DNA from 3 places in the Streptomyces sp. NPDC059852 genome. Region 3 is predicted to be linked to each of the others. Evidence: riboswitches for the same ligand, from Rfam matches in the RefSeq annotation. Region 3 holds a riboswitch; each other region holds the start of a gene.
The links. A riboswitch is a leader RNA that binds a small molecule or an ion and turns the genes downstream of it on or off. The one in region 3 is predicted to bind cyclic di-AMP.
Positions count from the first base shown of each region.

Region 1: linked by a shared signal. The riboswitch ahead of ACFV46_RS08520 (C40 family peptidase) and the one ahead of ACFV46_RS04755 (transglycosylase family protein) in region 3 are both predicted to bind cyclic di-AMP.
Region 2: linked by a shared signal. The riboswitch ahead of ACFV46_RS14760 (peptidoglycan DD-metalloendopeptidase family protein) and the one ahead of ACFV46_RS04755 (transglycosylase family protein) in region 3 are both predicted to bind cyclic di-AMP.

Region 1 is NZ_JBHWJK010000005.1:114,698-122,379, reverse strand. It holds gene ACFV46_RS08535 (MFS transporter) at 1-680, shown strand, start outside; gene tgmA (putative ATP-grasp-modified RiPP) at 831-1,022, shown strand; gene tgmB (ATP-grasp ribosomal peptide maturase) at 1,038-1,997, shown strand; gene ACFV46_RS08520 (C40 family peptidase) at 2,100-3,704, opposite strand; cyclic di-AMP (ydaO/yuaA leader) riboswitch at 3,713-3,883, opposite strand; gene paaA (1,2-phenylacetyl-CoA epoxidase subunit PaaA) at 4,152-5,129, shown strand; gene paaB (1,2-phenylacetyl-CoA epoxidase subunit PaaB) at 5,126-5,419, shown strand; gene paaC (1,2-phenylacetyl-CoA epoxidase subunit PaaC) at 5,430-6,257, shown strand; gene paaD (1,2-phenylacetyl-CoA epoxidase subunit PaaD) at 6,251-6,760, shown strand; gene paaE (1,2-phenylacetyl-CoA epoxidase subunit PaaE) at 6,760-7,682, shown strand, end outside.
Region 2 is NZ_JBHWJK010000009.1:193,708-201,389, forward strand. It holds gene ispG (flavodoxin-dependent (E)-4-hydroxy-3-methylbut-2-enyl-diphosphate synthase) at 1-341, shown strand, start outside; gene dxs (1-deoxy-D-xylulose-5-phosphate synthase) at 373-2,328, shown strand; gene ACFV46_RS14740 (aspartate aminotransferase family protein) at 2,325-3,710, shown strand; gene ACFV46_RS14745 (helix-turn-helix domain-containing protein) at 3,785-4,417, shown strand; gene ACFV46_RS14750 (DUF6126 family protein) at 4,414-4,536, shown strand; gene ACFV46_RS14755 (tyrosine-protein phosphatase) at 4,552-5,349, opposite strand; cyclic di-AMP (ydaO/yuaA leader) riboswitch at 5,815-6,008, shown strand; gene ACFV46_RS14760 (peptidoglycan DD-metalloendopeptidase family protein) at 6,013-6,918, shown strand; gene ACFV46_RS14765 (SGNH/GDSL hydrolase family protein) at 7,211-7,682, shown strand, end outside.
Region 3 is NZ_JBHWJK010000003.1:86,194-93,875, forward strand. It holds gene ACFV46_RS04735 (exopolyphosphatase) at 1-558, opposite strand, end outside; gene ACFV46_RS04740 (DUF501 domain-containing protein) at 555-1,088, opposite strand; gene ACFV46_RS04745 (septum formation initiator family protein) at 1,099-1,587, opposite strand; gene eno (phosphopyruvate hydratase) at 1,681-2,961, opposite strand; gene ACFV46_RS04755 (transglycosylase family protein) at 3,184-3,861, opposite strand; cyclic di-AMP (ydaO/yuaA leader) riboswitch at 3,866-4,059, opposite strand; gene ACFV46_RS04760 (transglycosylase family protein) at 4,269-5,267, opposite strand; gene ACFV46_RS04765 (cytochrome P450) at 5,411-6,715, opposite strand; gene ACFV46_RS04770 (nucleoside triphosphate pyrophosphohydrolase) at 6,735-7,682, opposite strand, start outside.

The sequences.
Region 1 (7,682 bases), on a different contig from region 3:
CCGCGATCTTCGGGATGTTCTTCTTCCTGACGCTGTTCGTGCAGAACGTGCTCGACTTCAGCCCGCTCCAGGCCGGGTTGGCCTTCCTGCCGGTGAGTGCCGTCATCGCGATCGGCGCCGGGCTCGCCTCCCAGCTCCTGCCCAAGTACGGTCCCAAACCGTTCATGGTGACCGGCGCGATCCTCGCCGCCGCCGGACTGGCCTGGCTGACCCTGACCGACGTGAACTCGACCTATCTGGGCAGCATCCTCGGGCCGATGCTCGTGTTCAGCCTCGGTATGGGCATGGAGTTCGTGTCCCTGACGCTGATGGCGCTGTCCAACGTGACGCCGGCGGAGACCGGGGCCGCCTCCGGGCTCCTCAACGCCACCCAGCAGGTCGGCGGCTCGCTGGGCCTGTCCATCCTGGTCACCATGTACGGGACGGCCAGCAACAACGAGGCCGACAAACAGATACCGGCCTTCCTGTCCCAGGCCACCCCGCTGGAGCGCCTGCGCTTCCAGCGCACCGGGCAGCTCCCGGCGCCGTTCGCCGACGAGATCCTCACCGCAGGGGTCTCCGCCGCCTTCGTCACGGCCGCGATCTTCACCGCGATCGCCGCGGTCATCGCCCTGATCGTGATCCAGGTGCGCCCCTCGGACCTCGAACGCCTCCAGGGCGGCGGCGTGCCCCCGGCATAGACCGCCCCGCGAAGGCCCTCAACAGGGCGTCCACATCTCCCCGTTGGATGTGACGACGTTCACCCCCATGTGGCAGCACGTAGTGAATGCATTACACAACAGGCGCGTAAGGGACGGTAGCGCAGGCATCACGCGACCGCGGAGGTTTCGATGCGACCTTTCACCCTGAACTACGCGTTCCCCAGAGGCGCCGCCCAGGCGCTGACGCCGTACCACTTCGACCCGGCCCGGCAGTTGAACATGCTGCCCGACGGGCGCCCGGCCGTCAGCGACCCGGACCTCCTGCTCGCCGCCGGCACGACGACGTCCACGGCCGGTTCCGCCACCCACTTCGACGACTGACGAACCGGCCGGCGCATGACGGTACTGATCCTCACGTCCGAGGAGGACGTGACCGCCGACATGGTGGTGAACGAACTGCACGCGACGGGGACGCCCGTGCTGCGGCTGGACCCCGCCGACCTGCCCGGCAAGGCCGTGCTGGCCGCGGACTACGCCCACGGTGACTTCGACGGGCATCTGTCGGTCAACGGGCACGTGCTGTCGATGGGGGGACTGCGCTCGATCTGGGTGCGCAGGCCCGGCGAGCCGGCCGCCCACGCGCCGGATCCGTCTCCCTGGCTGACCGCCGAGACCCGGCAGGCCCTGTACGGCATGCTGCACTCGGCCGCCGCCCGGTGGATGAACCATCCCCGCAACGCCGACCAGGCCCGGCTCAAGCCCTGGCAGCTGCGGCTCGGCCACCTCAGCGGATTCGCCGTGCCGCCCACGGTGTTCACGACGGCCCCGCGGCTGGCGCGGGCCTTCGTCGAGCAGCACAAGGAGGTCGTGGTGAAGTCGGCGTCCGGACCGCCGCCCGGTGAGCCGCCCCTGGCGCTGCCCACCACCCTGATCGGCCCCGACGCGGACTTCTCCGCCGTCGCGGCCGGGCCGGCCCTGCTTCAGCGGTACGTCCCCAAGCAGGCGGACATCCGGCTGACCTGCGTCGGCAGCAGGTTGTTCGCCGCGCGCAAGACCGCCGAGCCCGACCAGATCGACGGACGGTACGGCGACACCGGGCACCCCTGGGAGCCGGTCCCGGTGCCGGACCGCATCGGCAAGTCGGTGCACGAGTACGTCACGCTGGCCGGACTGGCGTACGCCGCCTTCGACTTCGCGGAGGACGAGGACGGCATCTGGTGGTTCCTGGAGTGCAACCAGGGGGGCCAGTTCGGCTTCGTCGAGCTGGAGACCGGGCAGCCGATCGCGGCCGCGATCGCCGACTGGCTGGCCCTGCAGCGCCGGCCCGACCGGCGCGGCCCGGAAGGCCGCCACTGACCTCTTCCACGACCGCCGAAGGCGTCCCCGACGGATCAGCCCCGCTCCGCCCCACCCGGTGGAGGCGGGGCGGTCGTCGTACGGCGCCGGGGTGACGCCGCCTCAGGCGGGGCGGATCGCGCTGTGGATCGCGGCCTCTCCGGCGTACTGGACGGACTCCTCGCGGATGACGGTGCCGGGGCCCGGGGCGTGGATCATCATGCCGTTGCCGGAGTAGATGCCGACGTGCCCCGCGTGGTACAGGACCAGGTCGCCGGGCTCCAGGTGGGTCAGGGCGACGCCCTGCCCGGCGGTGGCCTGCTCCTGGGCGGTACGGGGGAGCGCGATACCGGCGGCCTTCCAGGCGGCCTGGGTGAGTCCGGGGCCGTCGAAGGTGTTCGGTCCGGTCGTACCCCAGACACACGGCTTGCCGATCTGCGCCCGCGCGAACTCCAGCGCCCTCAGCGCCCGGCTGTCCTGCGGTGCCGGCATGGGCGCGGCAGGGGCCGGAGCGGCGGCGGGGTAGGCCCCGGTCGCGGCCGCCGCCGGGTAGCTCCCACTCTGCGTGACGGCCGGGAAGCCACCGGTCTGGTCGACCAGAGGGAAGCCGCCGGTCTGGTCGACCAGGGGGAAGCTCCCGGTCTGGTCGACCACGGGGAAGCTCCCGGTCTGGTCGACCATCGGGAAGCTGCCGGTCTGTGCGACGGCGGGAAAACTCCCTGTCTGGTCGACCATGGGGAAGCTCCCCGTCTGCCCGACGGCGGGGAAGCTCCCCGTCTGGACAGCCGGGGCGAACCCGGCGTCCGGCGCGGCGAACCCGGCGTCCGGCGCGGCGAGAGCCTGAGGGGCATTCAACTGCGCACCCGACACGAACGAGGCGTCCGCGGGAGCCGTCGTCCCCGGAGGAACCGTCGTCATGTCGGCAGGGCTCTGCGCCTCCAGGGCGTCCCACCGGCTCTGCGCCGCGGGCGGGAACGGCGCCGGGGCGGCCGCGGGGGCCTCCAGCGCCGGGGTGGTGCGCCCGGCGCGAGCGGTCAGCAGCTCGCGCGCCTGCGCCAGCTTGCGCTGGCTGCGCTCCTTGCCGGCGCGCAGCGTGGACCGCTGGTCCGCCTCCGGCTGCGCGGTGGCCGGGGCCGGCAGCGCGAGGGCGCCCCCGGACTCCAGGGCCGGCGTGGCAGCCGCGGGCAGCGCCGCGACAGGACCCGCGGTGAGCTCACCCACGGCCGCAGGGCGAGCGGTCCCGGCGGGCAACTCGGCGAGGGGCGCGCCCGATCCGGCGGGCAGCTCCAGGGCGGTGCGGCCGGATATCTCCCGTGCCCCGTCACCGCCCGACGGGCGTGCGGACCGGGCCGGGGCGGACCGCTCCGGTGCCCGGTCCTTCGGCAGCACGGCCGGAACCGTCGGGCCCAGCTTGGACCGGGCGACGTCGAACCACTGCCGGGCCACCTCGTCGAGCGCGGCCGAGCCCCGGCCGCCGTCACGCCCCGAGGCCGCCGGGGCGCCCGCACGATTGCGCGGTCCCGTCGACGAGGCGCGGGTGGCGTTGAAGGTCCCGGTGTCGGTCTCGGCCCGGTCGTACAGCGAGCTGACCCGCCGGCTGACCTCCTCGCGGCTCGGTCCCTCGTCCGCCTGGGCGGCACCGGCCGACTGGCCGAGGAGGGCCACCGAGGTGAGGGCTGCTGCCGAGGCGAGCGCGGAGTTGCGCATACCGGTGCGTTCCGGCGCCATGGGCGACGTGCTCCTTCCGTACTCCGCCTACCGAGTTAGCTGACGGGTTCGGGCGTTCGCGTCGGAAGGTGTGCCCTACGACCCGGCCCGTCACGGCCTCAGGTCGATTCACCCCATGGTTCGGTTGGGTCCCCGGCTCCGCGGCCCCGCAGGGCACGCCGACTCGGCGGAGGGCGCTCGTCCCGGCGGGGTTCGCCGGAGTTCAACGCGCGTCCTGAGCCAGTAACTTAGCCAACTTGTGTGCCTGCAGTGAAGATTGACGTGTGAAATGTCCGATACGTTTTTGTGACCTTCGACGCTGCCGGTCGCGGTGAGGCCGCACTGCGGCACGGCGCGCCCGCGCGACCACGGACGGTAGCCGCGCGGGCGCCCCGCAAAGGTCTTGCTCCGCTCGACGAAACACGCCACACTGGTACCGAACGAATGGTCGGTTGGGAAGCGGGAGCGATGACGACCTCACACTCCACCGAGGCGCCCCCACAAGGGCCGCTTGAGGGGCACTTCGACGCGACGATCGCGCGCGACCAGCGCATCGAGCCGCGGGACTGGATGCCGGACGGCTACCGCAACACACTGATCCGGCAGATCGCGCAGCACGCCCACTCCGAGATCATCGGCATGCAGCCGGAGGGGGAGTGGATCACCAAGGCGCCCTCGCTGCGCCGCAAGGCGATCCTCTTCGCGAAGGTGCAGGACGAGGCCGGTCACGGCCTGTACCTGTACTCGGCCGCCGAGACCCTGGGCGCCGACCGCGCCGATCTGACCGACCGGCTCATCGAGGGCCGCCAGAAGTACTCCTCGATCTTCAACTACCCCACGATGAGCTTCGCCGACGTCGGCGTGATCGGCTGGTTCGTGGACGGCGCCGCGATCTGCAACCAGGTGCCGCTGTGCCGCAGCTCCTACGGGCCGTACGCGCGCGCGATGGTGCGGATCTGCAAGGAGGAGTCGTTCCACCAGCGGCAGGGCTACGAGCTGCTGATGACGATGATGCGTGGCACCGAGGCCCAGCGGGAGATGGTCCAGGACGCCGTGAACCGCTGGTGGTGGCCCTCCCTGATGATGTTCGGCCCGCCCGACGACTCCTCGCCCAACTCCGCCCGCTCGATGGCCTGGAAGATCAAGCGGCACAGCAACGACGAGCTGCGCCAGCGCTTCGTCGACATGACGGTCCCGCAGGCCGAGAAGCTCGGCGTCACCCTGCCCGACCCCGAGCTGCGCTGGAACGCCGAGCGCGGCCGTCACGACTTCGGCACGCCCGACTGGGACGAGCTGATGCGGGTCATCAAGGGGGACGGCCCGTGCAACGCACAGCGGATGGAACGACGCAGGAGCGCCCATGAAGAGGGCGCCTGGGTGCGGGAGGCGGCCACCGCCCACGCGGCCAAGCAGGCCGCCCGCGCGGAGAAGGGAGCGGTGGCATGAGCACCGGAAAGCAGGACTGGCCGCTGTACGAGGTGTTCGTCCGGGGCAAGCGCGGGCTGAACCACGTCCACGTCGGCTCGCTGCACGCCGCCGACGACCGGATGGCCCTGACCCACGCCAGGGACCTCTACACCCGGCGCAACGAGGGCGTCAGCATCTGGGTCGTGCGCTCCGAGCACATCGCCGCCTCCACCCGCGACGAGAAGGACCCGTTCTTCGCGCCCAGCGCCGACAAGGTCTACCGCCACCCGACCTTCTACGACATCCCCGACGACGTCCCCCACATCTGAAGGAGAGGGCATGAGTGACGACCACGTCTATCTGACCCTCGCCGAGGGACACGAGGACGACACCCGCTGGGCCTACGGGACCGGCTTCGAGGACCCGCTGCACGGCGTGGACACGACCGTCCCGGACGACGTCGACGCCGCCGAGCTGGCCGCCCTGTGCGTCGCGCTCGGCGACGACGCGCTCGTCTCGGCGCAGCGCCTGGGGGAGTGGGTCACCCGCGCGCCCGAGCTGGAGGAGGAGGTCGCGCTCGCCAACATCGGCCTCGACCTGCTCGGCCAGGCCCGGCTGCTGTACTCCCGCGCCGGCCAGACCGACGGCACCGGACGCGACGAGGACGCGTACGCCTACTTCCGCGACGCCGCCGACTTCCGCAACGTCCGCCTCGCCGAACTGCCCAACGGCGACTTCGCGTTCAGCATCGTGCGGCTGCTGGTGCTGTCCAGCTGGCGGCTCGCGCAGTTCGAGCGGCTGGCGTCCCACCCCGACCCGGTGCTCTCGGCGATCGCCGCGAAGGGCGCCAAGGAGCTGCGCTACCACCGGCAGTACGCCGCCGAGTGGGCGGTCCGCCTGGGCGACGGCACCGAGGAGTCCCACCGCCGGATGCGCCGCGCGCAGGAACAGGTGGCGCCCTACCTGGGCGAGCTGTTCACCGCGTTCGACGTACGGCAGGAGGTCGTCGGTGACCTGAAACAGGTCACCGACGCGGCCGGACTGCCCATGCCCGTGTACCGCCCGCTGCCCGGCTGCGGACGCGAGGGCGAGCACACCGAGCACCTCGCCCCGCTCCTCGCCGAGCTGCAGGGCGTCGCCCGCGCGCACCCGGAGGCGACATGGTGACGACCCTGCTCGACGCCCGGCGCGCCCGGCACATCGCCGCCCAGGTGCCGGACCCCGAGCTGCCCATGCTCACCCTCGCCGACCTGGGCGTCCTGCGGGACGTCGAGACGACCGAGGACGGCACGGTCGTGGCGAGCCTGACCCCGACCTACTCGGGCTGCCCGGCGATGGCCGAGATGCGGGCGGACGTCGCGGCGCGCCTGCGGGCGGCGGGGTACCCGCGCGTGGAGATCCGCACCGTGCTCGACCCGCCGTGGAGCAGCGACTGGATCACCCCGGCCGGCCGCGCCAAGCTCGCCGAGCACGGCATCGCCCCGCCCGGCCCCGCGCCGCGCGGCGGCCCCGTCGCCCTCGTGCTGTCACCGACCCGGCACGCCGTGGCCTGCCCGCGCTGCGGCTCGGCGGACACCGAGGAGACCTCCCGGTTCGCCGCCACGTCCTGCAAGGCGCTGTGGCGCTGCCGCGCCTGCAAAGAGCCGTTCGAGTACGTCAAGGAGATCTGATGGAAGGCCTCAGGGAAGCACAGACGGCCGCCGCGCCCCGCCCGCGCGTCCGCCGCCGTCCGGCCTTCCACCGGCTGCGGGTCGCCTCCGTGCGGCCGCTGTGCTCGGACGCGGTCGCCGTCGGCTTCGACATCCCGGACGAGCTGGCCGAGGAGTTCGCGTTCGCCCCCGGGCAGTCGCTGACGCTGCGGCGCGAGATCGAGGGCCGCGACGAGCGGCGGTCGTACTCGATCTGCTCGCCCGTGGGCGCCCGGCCGCGCATCGGCGTCCGGGTCGTGCCCGGCGGGCTGTTCTCGTCCTGGCTGGTCCACGATGTGCGGCCCGGCGACGTCGTGGAGGTGATGGCCCCCACCGGCGCCTTCACCCCCGACCTGTCGACCCCCGGCCACCACGTGCTGATCGCGGCGGGCTCCGGCATCACCCCGATGGTGTCCATCGCCGAGTCCGTCCTGGCCGCCGACGAGCGCTCGAAGGTCACCCTCCTCTACGGCAACCGCCGCACCGACACGGTGATGTTCGCCGACGAGCTCGCCGACCTGAAGGACCTGTACCCGGCGCGCTTCCAGCTCGCCCACGTGCTCTCCCGCGAGCCCCGCGAGGCCGAGGTGCTGTCCGGCCGGATCGACGCCGAACGGCTCGGCACGCTCGTCGAGGCACTGGTCGACGTGGAGAGCGCCGACCACTGGTGGCTGTGCGGGCCCCACGGCATGGTGCGGGACGCGCAGCGGGTGCTGGCGGGCCTCGGTGTCCCGGACGACCGGGTCCACCAGGAGCTGTTCTACGCCGACGACGAGCCGGTGCGCGAGGCGCGGCACGTGGACGCCGGGCCGGAGGGGCCCGTCAGCCAGGTCACCATTACCCTCGACGGGCGCTCCACCACGGCGGCCCTGCCGCGGGACCGGACTCTGCTGGACGGCGCCCA
Region 2 (7,682 bases), on a different contig from region 3:
TCTCCTGCCCGTCCTGCGGCCGGGCGCAGGTGGACGTCTACAAGCTGGCCGAGGAGGTCACCGCGGGCCTGGACGGCATGGAGGTGCCGCTGCGGGTGGCGGTCATGGGGTGTGTCGTCAACGGCCCCGGCGAGGCCCGCGAGGCCGACCTGGGCGTCGCCTCCGGCAACGGCAAGGGCCAGATCTTCGTCAAGGGCGAGGTCATCAAGACCGTCCCCGAGTCGAAGATCGTCGAGACCCTCATCGAGGAGGCGATGAAGATCGCCGAGCAGATGGAACAGGACGGGGCCGCATCGGGCGTCCCCACCGGCACGGGGAAACCGGCAGTGACGGTGAGTTGAAGCACGGCACGGACCGAGAGGGGGCCCGAGCATGACGATTCTGGAGAGCATCCGGGGACCACGTGACCTGAAGGCGCTGTCCGAGGCGGAACTCGGTGAACTGTCCGACGAGATCAGGGAGTTCCTGGTGCACGCGGTCGCCAGGACCGGCGGGCACCTCGGGCCCAACCTGGGGGTGGTGGAGCTGTCCGTCGCGCTCCACCGGGTCTTCGAGTCGCCGGTCGACCGCATCGTCTGGGACACCGGCCATCAGAGCTATGTGCACAAGCTGCTGACGGGGCGTCAGGACTTCTCCAAGCTGCGGGGCAAGGGGGGCCTGTCGGGCTACCCCTCCCGCGAGGAGTCCGAGCACGACATCGTGGAGAACAGCCACGCCTCCACCGCCCTCGGCTGGGCCGACGGGCTCGCCAAGGCCCGCCAGGTGCAGCGGGAGAAGGGGCACGTCGTCGCGGTCATCGGCGACGGGGCGCTGACCGGCGGCATGGCCTGGGAGGCGCTGAACAACATCGCGGCCGCCAAGGACCGGCCGCTGATCATCGTCGTCAACGACAACGAGCGCTCGTACGCCCCGACCATCGGCGGCCTCGCCAACCACCTGGCGACCCTGCGCACCACCGACAGCTACGAGAAGATCCTGGCCTGGGGCAAGGACGTCCTGCTGCGCACCCCGCTGGTCGGCCACACGGTCTACGAGTCCCTGCACGGCGCGAAGAAGGGCTTCAAGGACGCCTTCGCACCCCAGGGCATGTTCGAGGACCTGGGACTGAAGTACGTCGGCCCCATCGACGGGCACGACATCGGGGCCGTCGAGTCGGCGCTGCGGCGCGCCAAGCGCTTCCACGGCCCGGTGCTGGTGCACTGCCTCACGGAGAAGGGGCGCGGCTACGAACCCGCCCTCGCCCACGAGGAGGACCACTTCCACACCGTCGGCGTGATGGACCCGCTGACCTGCGAACCGCTCGCGCCGTCGGGCGGGCCGTCCTGGACGTCGGTGTTCGGCGACGAGATCGTACGGATCGGCGAGGAGCGCGAGGACGTCGTCGCGATCACGGCGGCCATGCTGCACCCGGTCGGCCTCGGCAGGTTCGCGGAGCGGTTCCCGGACCGGGTCTGGGACGTCGGGATCGCCGAGCAGCACGCGGCCGTCTCGGCGGCCGGCCTCGCCACGGGCGGACTGCACCCGGTCGTCGCCGTCTACGCCACCTTCCTCAACCGCGCCTTCGACCAGCTGCTGATGGACGTCGCGCTGCACCGCTGCGGGGTGACCTTCGTCCTGGACCGGGCCGGTGTCACCGGCGTCGACGGCCCCTCGCACAACGGCATGTGGGACATGTCGATCCTCCAGGTCGTCCCCGGCCTGAGGATCGCCGCGCCCCGGGACGCCGACCAGCTGAGGGCGCAGCTGCGGGAGGCCGTGGCCGTGGACGACGCCCCGACGCTGGTGCGCTTCCCGAAGGAGTCGGTCGGACCCTCGATCCCGGCCGTCGACCGGGTGGGCGGGCTCGACGTCCTGCACCGCGGCGGACCGGACCAGGACGTCCTCCTCGTCGCCGTCGGTGTGATGGCCCCCGTGTGCCTCCAGGCCGCCGAACTGCTCGAGGCGCGCGGCATCGGCTGCACCGTCGTCGACCCCCGCTGGGTCAAGCCCGTCGACCCGGCGCTCGCGCCGCTGGCCGCCCAGCACCGGCTGGTGGCCGTGGTCGAGGACAACAGCCGCTCGGCCGGGGTGGGCGGTGCCGTGGCGCTCGCGCTCGGCGACGCCGACGTGGACGTGCCGGTGCGGCGGTTCGGCATCCCGGAGCAGTTCCTCGCGCACGCCAAGCGGGGTGAGGTGCTGGCCGACATCGGCCTCACGCCCGTCGAGGTCGCCGGCCGGATCAGCGCGAGCCTCGCCCTGAAGGAGGCCGCGGGCGGTTCGTCCGACCCGTCCGACGGCGGCCGTCCCGCAGGCCGCCCCGTCGCGTCAGTCAAGGAGAAGGCTGAATGACCACCGAGTTCGACCTCGGCAGACTCCTCGCCGAGCGCGGAGCCGAGCGCTACGAGCTGCACACCCGGTACCTCAACCACCAGCTCCCGCGCATGCTGCACACCATCGGCTTCGACAAGGTGTACGAGCGTGCCGAGGGCGCCTACTTCTGGGACGCCGACGGCGACGACTACCTCGACATGCTCGCCGGGTTCGGGGTGATGGGCCTGGGCCGCCATCACCCCGTCGTCCGCAAGGCGCTGCACGACGTGCTGGACGCCCAGCTCGCCGACCTCACCCGCTTCGACTGCCAGCCGCTGCCCGGGCTGCTGGCGGAGAAGCTGCTCGCCCACAGCCCCCACCTGGACCGGGTGTTCTTCGGCAACAGCGGCACGGAGGCGGTGGAGACCGCGCTGAAGTTCGCGCGGTTCGTCACCGGCCGCCCCAGGGTGCTGTACTGCGACCACGCCTTCCACGGGCTGACCACCGGCTCCCTGTCCGTCAACGGCGAGTCCGCCTTCCGGGACGGCTTCGCGCCGCTGCTGCCCGACACGGCCGTCCCGCTCGGCGACCTCGACGCCCTGGCGCGGGAGCTGGGGAAGGGCGACGTGGCCGCGCTGATCGTCGAACCGATCCAGGGCAAGGGCGTGCACGAGGCCCCGCCCGGCTATCTGCGGGCCGCCCAGGAGCTGCTGCACCGGCACAAGGCGCTGCTCATCGCGGACGAGGTGCAGACCGGCCTCGGCCGCACCGGTGACTTCTACGCCTACCAGCACGAGGAGGGCGTCGAACCGGACCTGGTGTGCGTCGCCAAGGCGCTGTCCGGCGGCTATGTGCCGGTCGGCGCCACGATCGGCAAGGACTGGATCTTCAAGAAGGTCTACTCGTCCATGGACCGGGTGCTCGTCCACTCGGCGAGCTTCGGCTCCAACGCGCAGGCCATGGCGGCCGGGCTGGCTGTGCTGTCCGTCATGGAGGACGAGCAGATCGTCGCGGGCGTCCGGGCCACCGGCGAGCTGCTGAAGTCGAGGCTGGCCGCCCTCACCGACAAGTACGAACTGCTCGCCGACGTGCGCGGACGCGGCCTGATGATCGGCATCGAGTTCGGCCGCCCCGACTCGCTCAGACTGCGCAGCCGCTGGACGATGCTCCAGACCGCGCGCAAGGGCCTGTTCGCCCAGATGGTGGTCGTGCCGCTGCTGCGCCGGCACCGCATCCTCACCCAGGTCTCCGGGGACCACCTGGAGGTCATCAAGCTGATCCCGCCGCTGATCATCGGCGAACGCGAGGTGGACCGGTTCGTCGACGCCTTCACGGACGTCATGGACGACGCCCACAGCGGCGGAGGTCTCATGTGGGACTTCGGCAAGACGCTGATCAAGCAGGCGGTCGCCAACAGGTGAGTGCGGCTCCGCACCGGCTTTGCCTCTGAGGCAATAAATTTGCCCCGGAGGCAAGCCTGCGGCTGAATGGGAGCATGAGCTCTCCCGAGAACCCGCCCGGTGACGGGGCGGCCGGGCCGGCCGAGTCCCTGCCGGCCGTCGCGCCGCAACTGCGGGCCCTGCGCCGCCGGGCGGCCCTCACCCTGGAGGGCGCCGCCCGCGCCGCCGGGCTGTCGGCCGCCCATCTCTCCCGGCTGGAGACCGGCCAGCGGCAGCCGTCGCTGCCGATGCTGCTGGCACTCGCCCGCGTCTACGGTACGACGGTCGGCGAGCTGCTCGGCGAGAGGGTCCCGGACCGGGATGCCGTCGTACGCGCCGCCGACATGGAACCCACCGCCGCCGGCGGCTGGACGTACTGGCAGGCCGGAGTCTCCGGCCGCGGGATGCAGGCCCTCCGCGTCCATGTGCCGTACGGCTCGCAGGGAGACATCGTGCGCGTGCACCCCGGCGAGGAGTGGCTCCACGTCCTCAAGGGACGGCTGCGGCTGCGCCTCGGGGACACCACGCACCGGCTCGCCCCCGGGGACAGCGCGCACTTCGACTCGCTGACCCCGCACCGGCTCGCCGCCGAGGACGACGGCGGTGTCGAGCTCCTGTTCGTCCACACCCTGTTGCAGAGCCCCACGGCCACCCTGTGCCTGGGCCCCACCCCTGGAGTGACGCCATGACCGACATGGAGGAGAAGTTCCCCCGCGCCCTGTGGGTGCGCCTCATCATCTACATCGCGGTGGGGCACGTCTTCGCCGCCTTCATCTACTTCCTCTTCGAGGCCGGCGGCGGGAAGTAGGCGCGCCCCGCGCCCTCAGTCGAGCAGCCGCCCCCGCAGACGCTCCCGCGCCTCGGGGGTGAGCCGCAGGCCCTGCTCCAGGTAGGTGTCGACGTCGCCCCAGGTCTCGTCGATCGTGTCGAAGGCGGCCTGCAGATACTCCGCGCGCGCGTCGAAGAGGGGGCTCAGCAGCTCCATGACCTCCGGCGAGTAGGCCGAGGGGGCGTCGCTGCCGCGCCGCACCTTGTAGCGGCGGTGCTTCTCGTTGGACTTCAGGTAGTCGGCGACGATCGCCTCCCGCTCGACGCCGACGGCGAGCAGGGTCACCGCGATCGACAGGCCGGCGCGGTCCTTGCCGGCCGCGCAGTGCATCAGCGCCGGAACGCTGTCCTCCACCAGGGAGCGCAGCACCTGGGCGTGCTCACCGGTGCGCTCCGTGACGATGGAGCGGTAGGAGGCGATCATCCGGGCCGCGCCCTTGCCGTCCGCCAGGATCTCCCGCAGCTGGTCGAGATCGCCGTCGCGGACCATCTTCCAGAACTCCGCGCCGTCCGCCGGGTCGGACAGCGGCAGGTTCACATTGCGGACGCCCGGCAGCTCGACGTCCGGGCCCTCCAGCCTCTGGTCCGCCGCGTTGCGGAAGTCGAAGATCGTGTGCAGTCCCAGCGAGCCGAGGAAGGCGGCGTCCTCGGCGGTGGCGTGGGCGAGGTGGCCGCTGCGGAACAGCACGCCGTGCCGCACCCGTCGTCCGTCCACGGTGGGCAGGCCGCCCACGTCGCGGAAGTTGCGCACACCGGCCAGCTCGGGCTCGGTCGACGGGATCTGCTGCGTCACGGGGGCTCCTCCCGGTCGGCCCCGCCGGCGCGGCTCGGCGGTGAGGCCGGCGAGGTGCGCCTCCGACGATACGACATGGCTGTCTGCGCCAATCACTTGTCCACAGGCGACAGCTCGGGAGTAATAGCCTGAAACGGACGAAGTAGTCGTATGTCGGTATTGCCCATGCCGGAAAATCGCCCGCGTCACATCTGGGCTTTCTGTCCGAATTGATGCCTTCACTCCAACTCGCTCCGTAATAAGGAAAGCTGGAGCAGCGTCACGTGAGGAGCGTCATACCGGTGACGGTGCGTCGCCCGTCATGTTCACGTAATCGGCCTTCCTTTCATGGGGATTCGAGGATGGCGGCCCCTTCGAAATGCACGCAGGGTGACCGGTGAATCCCGTAAGGGATCAAGCCGAACGCATTCGGGCGGAACCCCTCACTTGTTCCCATGCGTCCTTCTCGCTTACGTTCGCCACCAATCCGGACGGACGCCGAATCCTGCCGCCGACCGGAATCCGCGCACACTCACCCGTACACGGCAGGAGCGGGGGACCCACAGGTACGTCGCCTGTTCCGGTCCCGGAACAGGCTCGGGGTCAAGTCGCGTCCCGACGCGGCCGGGCATCTCCAGCCCGCACCCGACAGCTCACCTCGCAGGCGCCGGAGAGGAATTCGCCATGCCCGCGAAGGGTAAGCATCGCCGTCCCAAGTCCCTGCGTCTCACCCGCACGATCGCCGTCGCCGGAACCGGTGGCGCCGCTCTCGCGCTGCCGCTGATCGGGGCCACCGGCGCCCACGCCGCGACCGGCCAGTCCGCCCCGGACAAGACGGTCCAGTCCGTCCAGGCCGCCGCCGAGAAGGCCCCGGCGCAGAAGACCTCCACCCAGACGCGCACCTACGAGGTGAAGCGCGGCGACTACCTGGCGAAGATCGCCGACGAGCAGGACGTCCGCGGCGGCTGGAAGAAGCTGTACGCCGACAACCGCCAGGCCGTCGGCGCCGACCCGTCGCTCATCCACCCGGGTCTGAAGCTCTCGATCGGCAAGAAGGCCGCGACCGCCGCGCCCAAGGCGTCGGCTCCGTCCACCGCGCCGTCCAAGCCGTCCGCGAAGCCCGCCGCGCCGAAGAAGGCCGCGACGGCCGCCCAGAGCGCGGACGCGACGAGCACCGTCAACGGCTTCACCGCCCCGGTGTCCACCGCCGCCGTCGGCACCTCGTACAAGGTGGCGGGCAGCATGTGGTCCAGCGGCTACCACACCGGCGTGGACTTCTCCGCCGCCACCGGCACCCCCCTGAAGGCGGTCGGCGCCGGCACCGTCGTCTCCGCCGGCTGGGGCGGCGCCTACGGCAACCAGGTCGTCATCCGGCTCGCCGACGGCTACTACGCCCAGTACGCCCACCTGTCCTCGCTGTCCGTCTCCAGCGGCCAGACGGTGACCGCGGGCCAGCAGATCGGCCTCTCCGGCGCGACCGGCAACGTCACCGGCCCGCACCTGCACTTCGAGATCCGCACGACGCCCGACTACGGCTCGGACGTGGACCCGGTGGCCTACCTCCGCTCCAAGGGCGTCGCCATCGGCTGACCGCCCCACCGCACGGCGCGCACCTCCCTGACACGCATGCGCACCACCTGCCTGACACGCAGCCGAAGGCCGGACCCTGATCCCCGGGTCCGGCCTTCGGTGTGTCCTGAGCTCCACGCGCGGCGTTTCGGCGGTCAACGCCCCCGCGAGGAGCGGTATTCCGGGTTTGGTGAAGGCTTTGGCAGTGGCTTATCTCACCGCTCGTCAACCCTTTCCTACGGTCGCGTAGGTCACATCGGAAGGTGAATCATGTCCCGACGTGGCAGACGATTCGAAGAGTGACAGCAGAAGAGTGATCGGGTCGTACGTCGCGGTGGGGGACAGCTTCACCGAGGGCGTCGGCGACCCCGGCCCCGACGGGGCGTTCGTCGGCTGGGCCGACCGGTTCGCGGTCCTTCTGGCCGACCGGCGTCCCGAGGGCGACTTCCGGTACACGAACCTCGCCGTGCGCGGCAGACTGCTCGACCAGATCGTGGCGGAACAGGTCCCCAAGGTCGTCGAACTCGCCCCGGACCTGGTGTCGTTCTGCGCGGGTGGCAACGACATCCTGCGGCCCGGCACCGACCCCGACGAGGTGGCCGAACGGTTCGAACGGGCCGTCGCCCGGCTCGCCTCGGCGGCGGGCACGGTCATGGTGACGACGGGCTTCGACACCCGTGGCGTGCCCGTGCTGAAGCACCTGCGCGGCAAGATCGCCACCTACAACGGGCACGTCCGCGCCATCGCCGACCGCTACGGCTGCCCGGTGCTCGACCTGTGGTCCC
Region 3 (7,682 bases):
CGCGGCGGAGGGCGGGTCGGAGACGACGCCGTCCTTCACCAGATGACGCTCCGTCATCCGGACGCAGCCGACGTCCACGGAGCGCGCCGCGCGCACATGCTCCTCGCCGACGACGAACTCGGTCGAGCCGCCGCCGATGTCCACGACGAGGTACGGCCGCTTCAGGTCGGCCCGCCCGGTCAGTTCGCGCGTCGCACCGGTGAAGGAGAACTCGGCCTCCTGGTCGCCGGTGACGACCTCGGGCTCGACGCCCAGGATGTCCACGACACCGCGGACGAAGTCGTCGCGGTTCTCGGCGTCCCGGGACGCGGAGGTGGCGACGAAGCGGACCCGCTCGGCGCCGTGCTCCTCGATGACGGAGGCGTACTCGCGGCAGGCGGCGAAGGTGCGCTCCAGCGCCTCGGGCGCCAGCCGGCCCGTGCGGTCGACGCCCTGGCCGAGCCGCACGATCGTCATCCGCCGGTCCAGCTCGACGAGTTCACCGGTGTCCGGGTGCACGTCCGCCACGAGGAGCCGGATGGAGTTGGTGCCGCAGTCGACGGCCGCGACCCGGGTCACCGGTTCTCCTCCTCGGCTGGCAGCGTCACGCAGGCGCCCTTGCGCCACCACTCCGGCAGCATCGCCAGCGCCTCGTCGCCCAGCGGGTTGACGCCGGGGCCCGCGGCCAGCGAGTGCGCGACCAAAACGTGCAGGCACTTCACGCGGTCGGGCATCCCGCCCGCGCTGGGGAAGCCCGTCAGCTCCTCGATCTCGTCCCGCCGCCGGATGTAGTCCTCGTGCGCGGCGCGATACGCGGCCGCCAGCTCGGGGTCGCTCTCCAGACGCGCCGTCATCTCCTTCATCACGCCGTTGGCCTCGAGCGTGCCGATCGCCGACGACGCCTTCGGGCACGTCAGGTAGTACAGCGTCGGGAAGGGGGTGCCGTCGGGCAGGCGCGGGGCCGTCTCGACCACGTCCGGCTGGCCGCAGGGGCACCGGTGCGCGATCGCGCGCAGTCCGCGCGGGGGGCGTCCGAGCTGCTGCTTGAAGGCCGCGACGTCCGCGTCGGTGGGCTCGGTGCGCGGGGTGGGCGGCGGGGGCGTTTCCATGCCTGTCTTTCTATCGTCTCTGTTCGCTGCGGGCGGCGTCGGCCTTGTCGACGCCCTCCCAGAGGTTCGTGTACCAGGGGCGGTGGGCCGCGCCCAGGTCGGTCCGGGACTGCTTGGCCGCGTCCGGGTCGACGACGACGTAGCCGGTCTCACCCGGCATCACGTAGTGCAGCCGCAGCCGGATCTGCTGCTCGGCGTAGGCGTCGTCCTGCCAGCGGGCCTTGAGGTCGCGCAGCTCCTCGACGCGCCGGGCGGTCTCGGCCTTCTCCCGCTGGAGGTCGGCGATCTCGGCGCGCTGGGAGACGTACTGCCTTATCGGGTACGCCATCGCCACGACGAGGGTGCACACGACCAGCGCGAGCAGCGCGGCGCGTCCGGTGAGCCGGGAGCGCCGGGCCTGCCGCTTGGTCTGGGAGCGGTAGACACGGGCCGCCGTCTGCTCCCCGAGCAACCGGATCCTGGTCGCGGTGGAGAACCGGTCCCGGTCCTTCACGGCCATCTACCGCCTCCGTCTCAACGCGCGTACGTCCCCGCACACGGTACGGGACCGAGTACGGGGACGTACGTACGACGCTTCCTACGGGTGCGTGCCTCAGCCCTTGAAGCGGGGGAACGCGCTGCGGCCGGCGTACACCGCGGCGTCGTCGAGGATCTCCTCGATGCGCAGCAGCTGGTTGTACTTGGCGACGCGCTCGGAGCGGGCCGGGGCACCGGTCTTGATCTGGCCGCAGTTGGTGGCGACGGCCAGGTCGGCGATGGTGACGTCCTCGGTCTCACCGGAGCGGTGGGACATCATGCACTTGAAGCCGTTGCGCTGGGCGAGCTCGACGGCGTCCAGGGTCTCGGTGAGCGAGCCGATCTGGTTCACCTTCACCAGCAGGGCGTTGGCGGCGCCCTCCTCGATGCCGCGGGCGAGGCGCTCGGGGTTGGTGACGAACAGGTCGTCGCCGACGAGCTGGACCTTGTCGCCGAGCTTGTCGGTGATGGTCTTCCAGCCCTCCCAGTCGTCCTCGAACAGCGGGTCCTCGATGGAGACGAGCGGGTACGCGTCGACGAGCTCCGCGTAGTACTCGGTCATCTCGGCCGCCGAGCGGTCCTTGCCCTCGAAGGTGTAGACGCCGTCCTTGTAGAACTCGGAGGCGGCCACGTCGAGGGCGAGGGCGATCTGCTCGCCGGGGGTGTAGCCGGCTTCCTTGATGGCCTCGAGGATGAGGTCGAGGGCCTCGCGGTTGGAGCCGAGGTTCGGGGCGAAGCCGCCCTCGTCGCCGAGGCCGGTGGCCAGGCCCTTGCCCTTCAGAACCTTCTTCAGGGTGTGGTAGACCTCGGCGCCCCAGCGCAGCGCCTCGGAGAAGGACTCCGCGCCGATCGGGGCGATCATGAACTCCTGGATGTCCACGTTGGAGTCGGCGTGCGAGCCGCCGTTCAGGATGTTCATCATCGGCACCGGCAGCAGGTGCGCGTTCGGGCCGCCCAGGTAGCGGAAGAGCGGCAGGTCGCTGGCCTCGGAGGCGGCGTGGGCGACGGCGAGCGAGACGCCGAGGATGGCGTTGGCGCCGAGGGAGCCCTTGTTGTCGGTGGCGTCCAGGTCGAACATGGCCTGGTCGATCAGACGCTGCTCGGTGGCGTCGTAGCCGACGAGCTCCGGGCCGATCTGCTCGATGACGGCGAGGACGGCCTTCTCGACGCCCTTGCCGAGGTAACGGTTGGTGTCACCGTCGCGCAGCTCGATGGCCTCGAAGGCGCCGGTGGAAGCGCCGGACGGGACGGCGGCACGACCCGTGCTGCCGTCGTCGAGGCCGACCTCGACCTCGACCGTGGGATTGCCTCGGGAGTCCAGGATTTCCCGGGCTACGACGACGTCGATGGACGGCACGAGCATCTCCTTCGTGATGTGAAGCCTGTACGCAGCCCGCGGTGGGTGCTGCGAGACGAGCCTAACCGGCTCCGGGGCCTCGGCCGGCGGTCCACCGCTCTGTGGACAGAACCGAGAGCGAATTGTTTCCGAACGGAACAAAAAGCGGGCGCCTACACCACACAGAACCCCGCCCCGGCGCGTACGGGGGAACACGCGCCGGGGCGGGGAGTCTGCGGGGTCCTACTTCAGGTGGAGCTGCTGACCCGGGTAGATCAGGTCGGCGTCCTGGACGATGTCCTTGTTCAGCTTGAAGAGCTTCTCCCAGCCGCCCTTGACGTCGTGGTCCGCGGCGATCGTGCTGAGGGTGTCGCCCTTGACGACCTTGTACTCGCCGTCGCCCTTCTTGACCTTCTTGCCGGTCGGGGTGGTGACGGTCTTGGTGCTCTTCTCGGCGGCCGGACGCTCGGCGGAGCGGGAGGCCGGCTTCTCCTCGGTGGAGCGGGTGCTCTGCTCGCCACCGGTGGCGGAGGAGCCGTTGTAGGCCGCGCCGGACAGGCCGGTGCCGCAGTTCGGCCAGGCACCCTTGCCCTGGCTCGCGAGGACCTTCTCGGCTATCGCGATCTGCTGGGCCTTGGTGGCCTGGTCGGCGGTGGAGGCGTACTGCGTGCCGCCGTAGGCCGCCCAGGTCGAGGCGGAGAACTGCAGGCCGCCGTAGTAGCCGTTGCCGGTGTTGATCGACCAGTTGCCGCCGGACTCGCACTGGGCGACGGCGTCCCACTCGGAGGCGGTGGCGGCCGAGGCGCTGCCGGAGGCCATCAGCGGGCCGGCGACGGCGGCGGCGCCGGTGACGCCGACGACGGCGATGGCGCGGGCGGCCTTGGACGGACGGCGGTGCTTGCCCTTGCTGGAGAACAGCATGGAGAGATCCCCTCACCGACGCCTACGAGGTGAGCTGTCGGGTTCGGGCCGGTTGAGTTGCCCGGTCGCGCAACGCTGGTGCGTGCTGCGCGACTTCACCCCAAGCCGGTTCCGGCCGTCCTCGCCCCGGAGGGCCTCGACTTCCGGACCCGGCGCTTACCTTGGGTCCCCCGCTCCTGCCTACGGCGCTTGACGCGACGACTGTTCCCGTACGGCCGCCGGCAGGATTCGGCGTGACGGCTGTCGGGGCTCGCTCTGGTGGCGAGCGGTCACGACCGTAGACACGCCGCTCGGGGATTTTCAAAGACGATCAAGGCTTCTGAGATCTATCTCTCAGTCCATTCAAAACGGACATTCACCATGAAAGCAGGGCGCGAACTGCCGCTTCCTTTGGCCCCGTTCGGCCGTTATTCGGTGGGGACGTCCAGCGTCTGACCGGGGGCGATGCTGTTCGCGTCGGCACCGATGGCCGCCTTGTTCGCCTCGTACAGCGCGCGCCATCCGCCGTCGACGTCAAGGGAGTCGGCGATGGAGGCCAGCGTGTCGCCCTCGCGGACCCGGTAGGAGGCGTGGCGGCCGGAGGAGCCGGCGGTGGCGTCCTCGGTGCCGGACTCCTCGGCGCTCGCGCCGCGGTGACGTCCGGAACCGGCCGGTGCGTCCTCGATCGCGGCGGTGTCGACGAGGCTCCAGGAGCCTACGCTCTGCACGGAGTTGTCCTGATTGTCGCTCTTGGCCTTCTCCACGGGGGAGCTGTCCGGCGACTCCGGGGCCGTCGCCCCGCCCGTCTTGCCGGCCTTCTCGGACGCATCGGACTTATCAGCCGCAGAGGATGAAGAAGGGGAGGAAGTGGAGCTGTCGGGCGTTTCGGACGAGTCGTCCGGTGACGCGCTCGGCGTGCCCGACGCGTCGCCGGAGGCGGCCGAATCGCCGGAGGAGTCGGAGGATCCGGATGAATCGAGCAAGCCGGACGAGCCGGACACCTCGCTCGGGGAGTCCTCCCCGACCCCGGTGTCGAGGTCGATGGCCCCCGACTTCTTGGTGAGCCCGTGGAGCACCGCACAGGTGCCCCAGGGGCTCGTGCCGCGCTCCGCGAGGATGTCCTGCGCCACGGCGATCTGCTGGGAACGGCTCGCCAGATCCGGGCTGGCGGCGTAGTCGAGACCGCCGAACCTCTCCCAGTCCGTCTGGGTCAACTGGAGCCCGCCGTAGTGCCCGTTGCCCGTGTCGGCGCTCCAGGAGCCGCCGCTCTCGCAGTCGGCGACCTTGTCCCACACGCTGCCGTCCGCCGCGCTCGCGCCCGAGGCGCCGAGGAGCGGGATGGCGATGGCGGAGCCGGTCACTCCGGCAGCGACAAGAAGAGCCGGAGCCTGACGGGGGCGACGGTGACGACCGTTCCCGGAGAGCATGCGGGGACCTTTCGCGAGACAGCGGTGACCAAGGCGCACGGAACCCGCGTGCCTTCGTTGATGGGTGAACGTATAGGCAGACGATCACTTGTCACAAGTTAATGCCGCGCAGATCACGTGAAGATCACAGAGGTGAGCGCGTGTCACGTTTGCGGAGCGGAACGGTTGCCTCCGACCGGGGTGAACTCCACCGGCAGGGTGCGCAGGCCCCGCATGATGAGCCCGCCGCGCCACCTCAACTCGGCCGGGTCGGCGGCCAGTCGCAGGTCCGGGAGCCGGGTGAGCAGGGTGGCCAGGGCCGTCTGCCCCTCCAGCCTGGCCAGCGGGGCGCCGAGGCAGTAGTGGATGCCGTGGCCGTAGCCGAGGTGCTGGTTGTCGCGCCGGCCGAGGTCGAGGACGTCGGGGTCGGCGAACCGCTCCGGGTCACGGTCGGCGGCGGCGAGGACGACGAGCACCGGGTCACCCGCGGCGATGTCCTGTCCGCCGATGGTCAGCGGCTCGGTGGCGAACCGCCAGGTGGCGAGCTCCACCGGCCCGTCGTAGCGCAGCAGTTCCTCGACGCCGGTCTCCAGCAGGGCGGTGTCGTGGGCGGCCAGGGAGTCCTGGAGCCGGGCACGCTGGCCGGGGTGGGTGAGCAGGGCGTAGGTGCCGTTCCCGATGAGGTTGACGGTGGTCTCGAAGCCGGCGAACAGCAGGATGAAGGCCATGGCGGCGGCCTCGTTCTCGGTGAGGTGCTCGCCGTGGTCGGAGGCCCGGATGAGACCGGAGATGAGGTCCTCGTCCGGGGTGGGCGCGCCGGGCAGGGCTTCGCGCTTGCGGTGGATGAGTTCGGCCAGATAGCCGCGCATCTTCTTCACGGACCGGGCCACCCCGCCGCGGGGCCCGCCCTGGTGCCGGATCATCATGCCCGCCCAGTCCCGGAAGTCGTCCTGGTCCTCGCGGGGGACGCCGAGCAGGTCGCAGATGGCGTGGATGGGCAGCGGGAAGGCGAACTCGTGGATGAGGTCGGCCTCCCCCTTCCCGGCGAACCCGTCGATCAGCTGGTCGGTCAGCTCCTGCACGCGGGGCGCGAACGCGGCGACGCGGCGCGGGGTGAACGCCTTGCTGACCAGCCGCCGCAGCCGGGTGTGGTCCGGCGGGTCGATGTTCAGCAGATGCGTCATCAGCTCGGCCTTGCGCTCTCCGGGGATGCCGGTGCGGCCCTTGGCGTGGGCCGGTTCGGCGTGATGGGCCGGGTTCTTGGAGAGCCGGTTGTCGGCGAGCGTCTGCTTGGCGTCGGCGTACCGGGTGACCAGCCAGGCCTCCACCCCGCTGGGCAGCCGGGTCCGGTGCACGGGCGCGTGCTCCCGCAGCCAGGCGTACGCGGGGTACGGGTCGCTGGCGAACTCCCAGGTGAACAGCTCGGGAGCGCCGGGGGCGGGCGCGGGGCGGTGGGGCTGGTCGGTCACGCCCCCGACCGTATCTGCCCTAGGCGGACACGCCCTCCGCGGCCCGGACCGCGTCCCGGTAGGCGCGGGCGGCGACCCGCAGGGCGGCCTCCGGGTCGACGCCGGCCTCCGCGGCCCGCACGGCCGTGGCGAGCAGGTCGTACCCGACGCCCTCCCCCGTCGGCAGCGGGACGTCCAGGCCGGCCGTGCGGACCCGGGACGCCAGCTTCGCCGCGAGGGCGAGGCCCGGCTGGCCGAGCGGGATGCCGTCGGTCACCGACTCCCGCCGCTTCTCCTCGGCCTTCGTCCGCAGCCAGTGCTCACGGACCTCCTCGGGAGTCGTCGCGGTCGCGTCGCCGAAGACATGGGGATGGCGGTGGATGAGCTTGGCCACGATGCCGCCGGCGACGTCGTCGACGGAGAAGGGCGCGTCGGGGTGCTCCTCGGCGATCCGGGCGTGGAAGACGACCTGGAGCAGGACGTCGCCCAGTTCCTCGCGCAGCTCGTCGCGGTCGCCGTCCTCGATCGCCTCGACCAGTTCGTACGCCTCCTCGATGCCGTACTTGGCCAGGCCCTCGTGGGTCTGCCGGGAGGACCAGGGGCACTCGGCGCGGATGCGGTCCATGACCTGGACGAGGTCGAGGAGGCGGGCGCCGGGCAGGTCGTAGGAGGCGGGCAGCAGCTCCAGCTCGGGCATCCGCACCCGGCCGGTGCCGGCGAGACGGGCCAGGCCGTCGGTGAGCGCGGGCTCGCCCTCGCCGGTGGCGACGACCACGGCGGTCCGGCCGCCGGAGCACGCCTCGACCAGCTGCTCGGCGGTCGGGGCGGCCTCGTCGACCGTGATCCCGGCCTCGCGCAGATACGGCAGCTGCGGGTGCGCGCCGTCCGCGCACAGCACCCGGTCGGTCGCGCGCAGCGCCTGCCAGGCCGGCCAGGACAGCAGGCCGGGGGCGACGCGGTGGCTGGTGGTGAGCAGGACGATACGGCC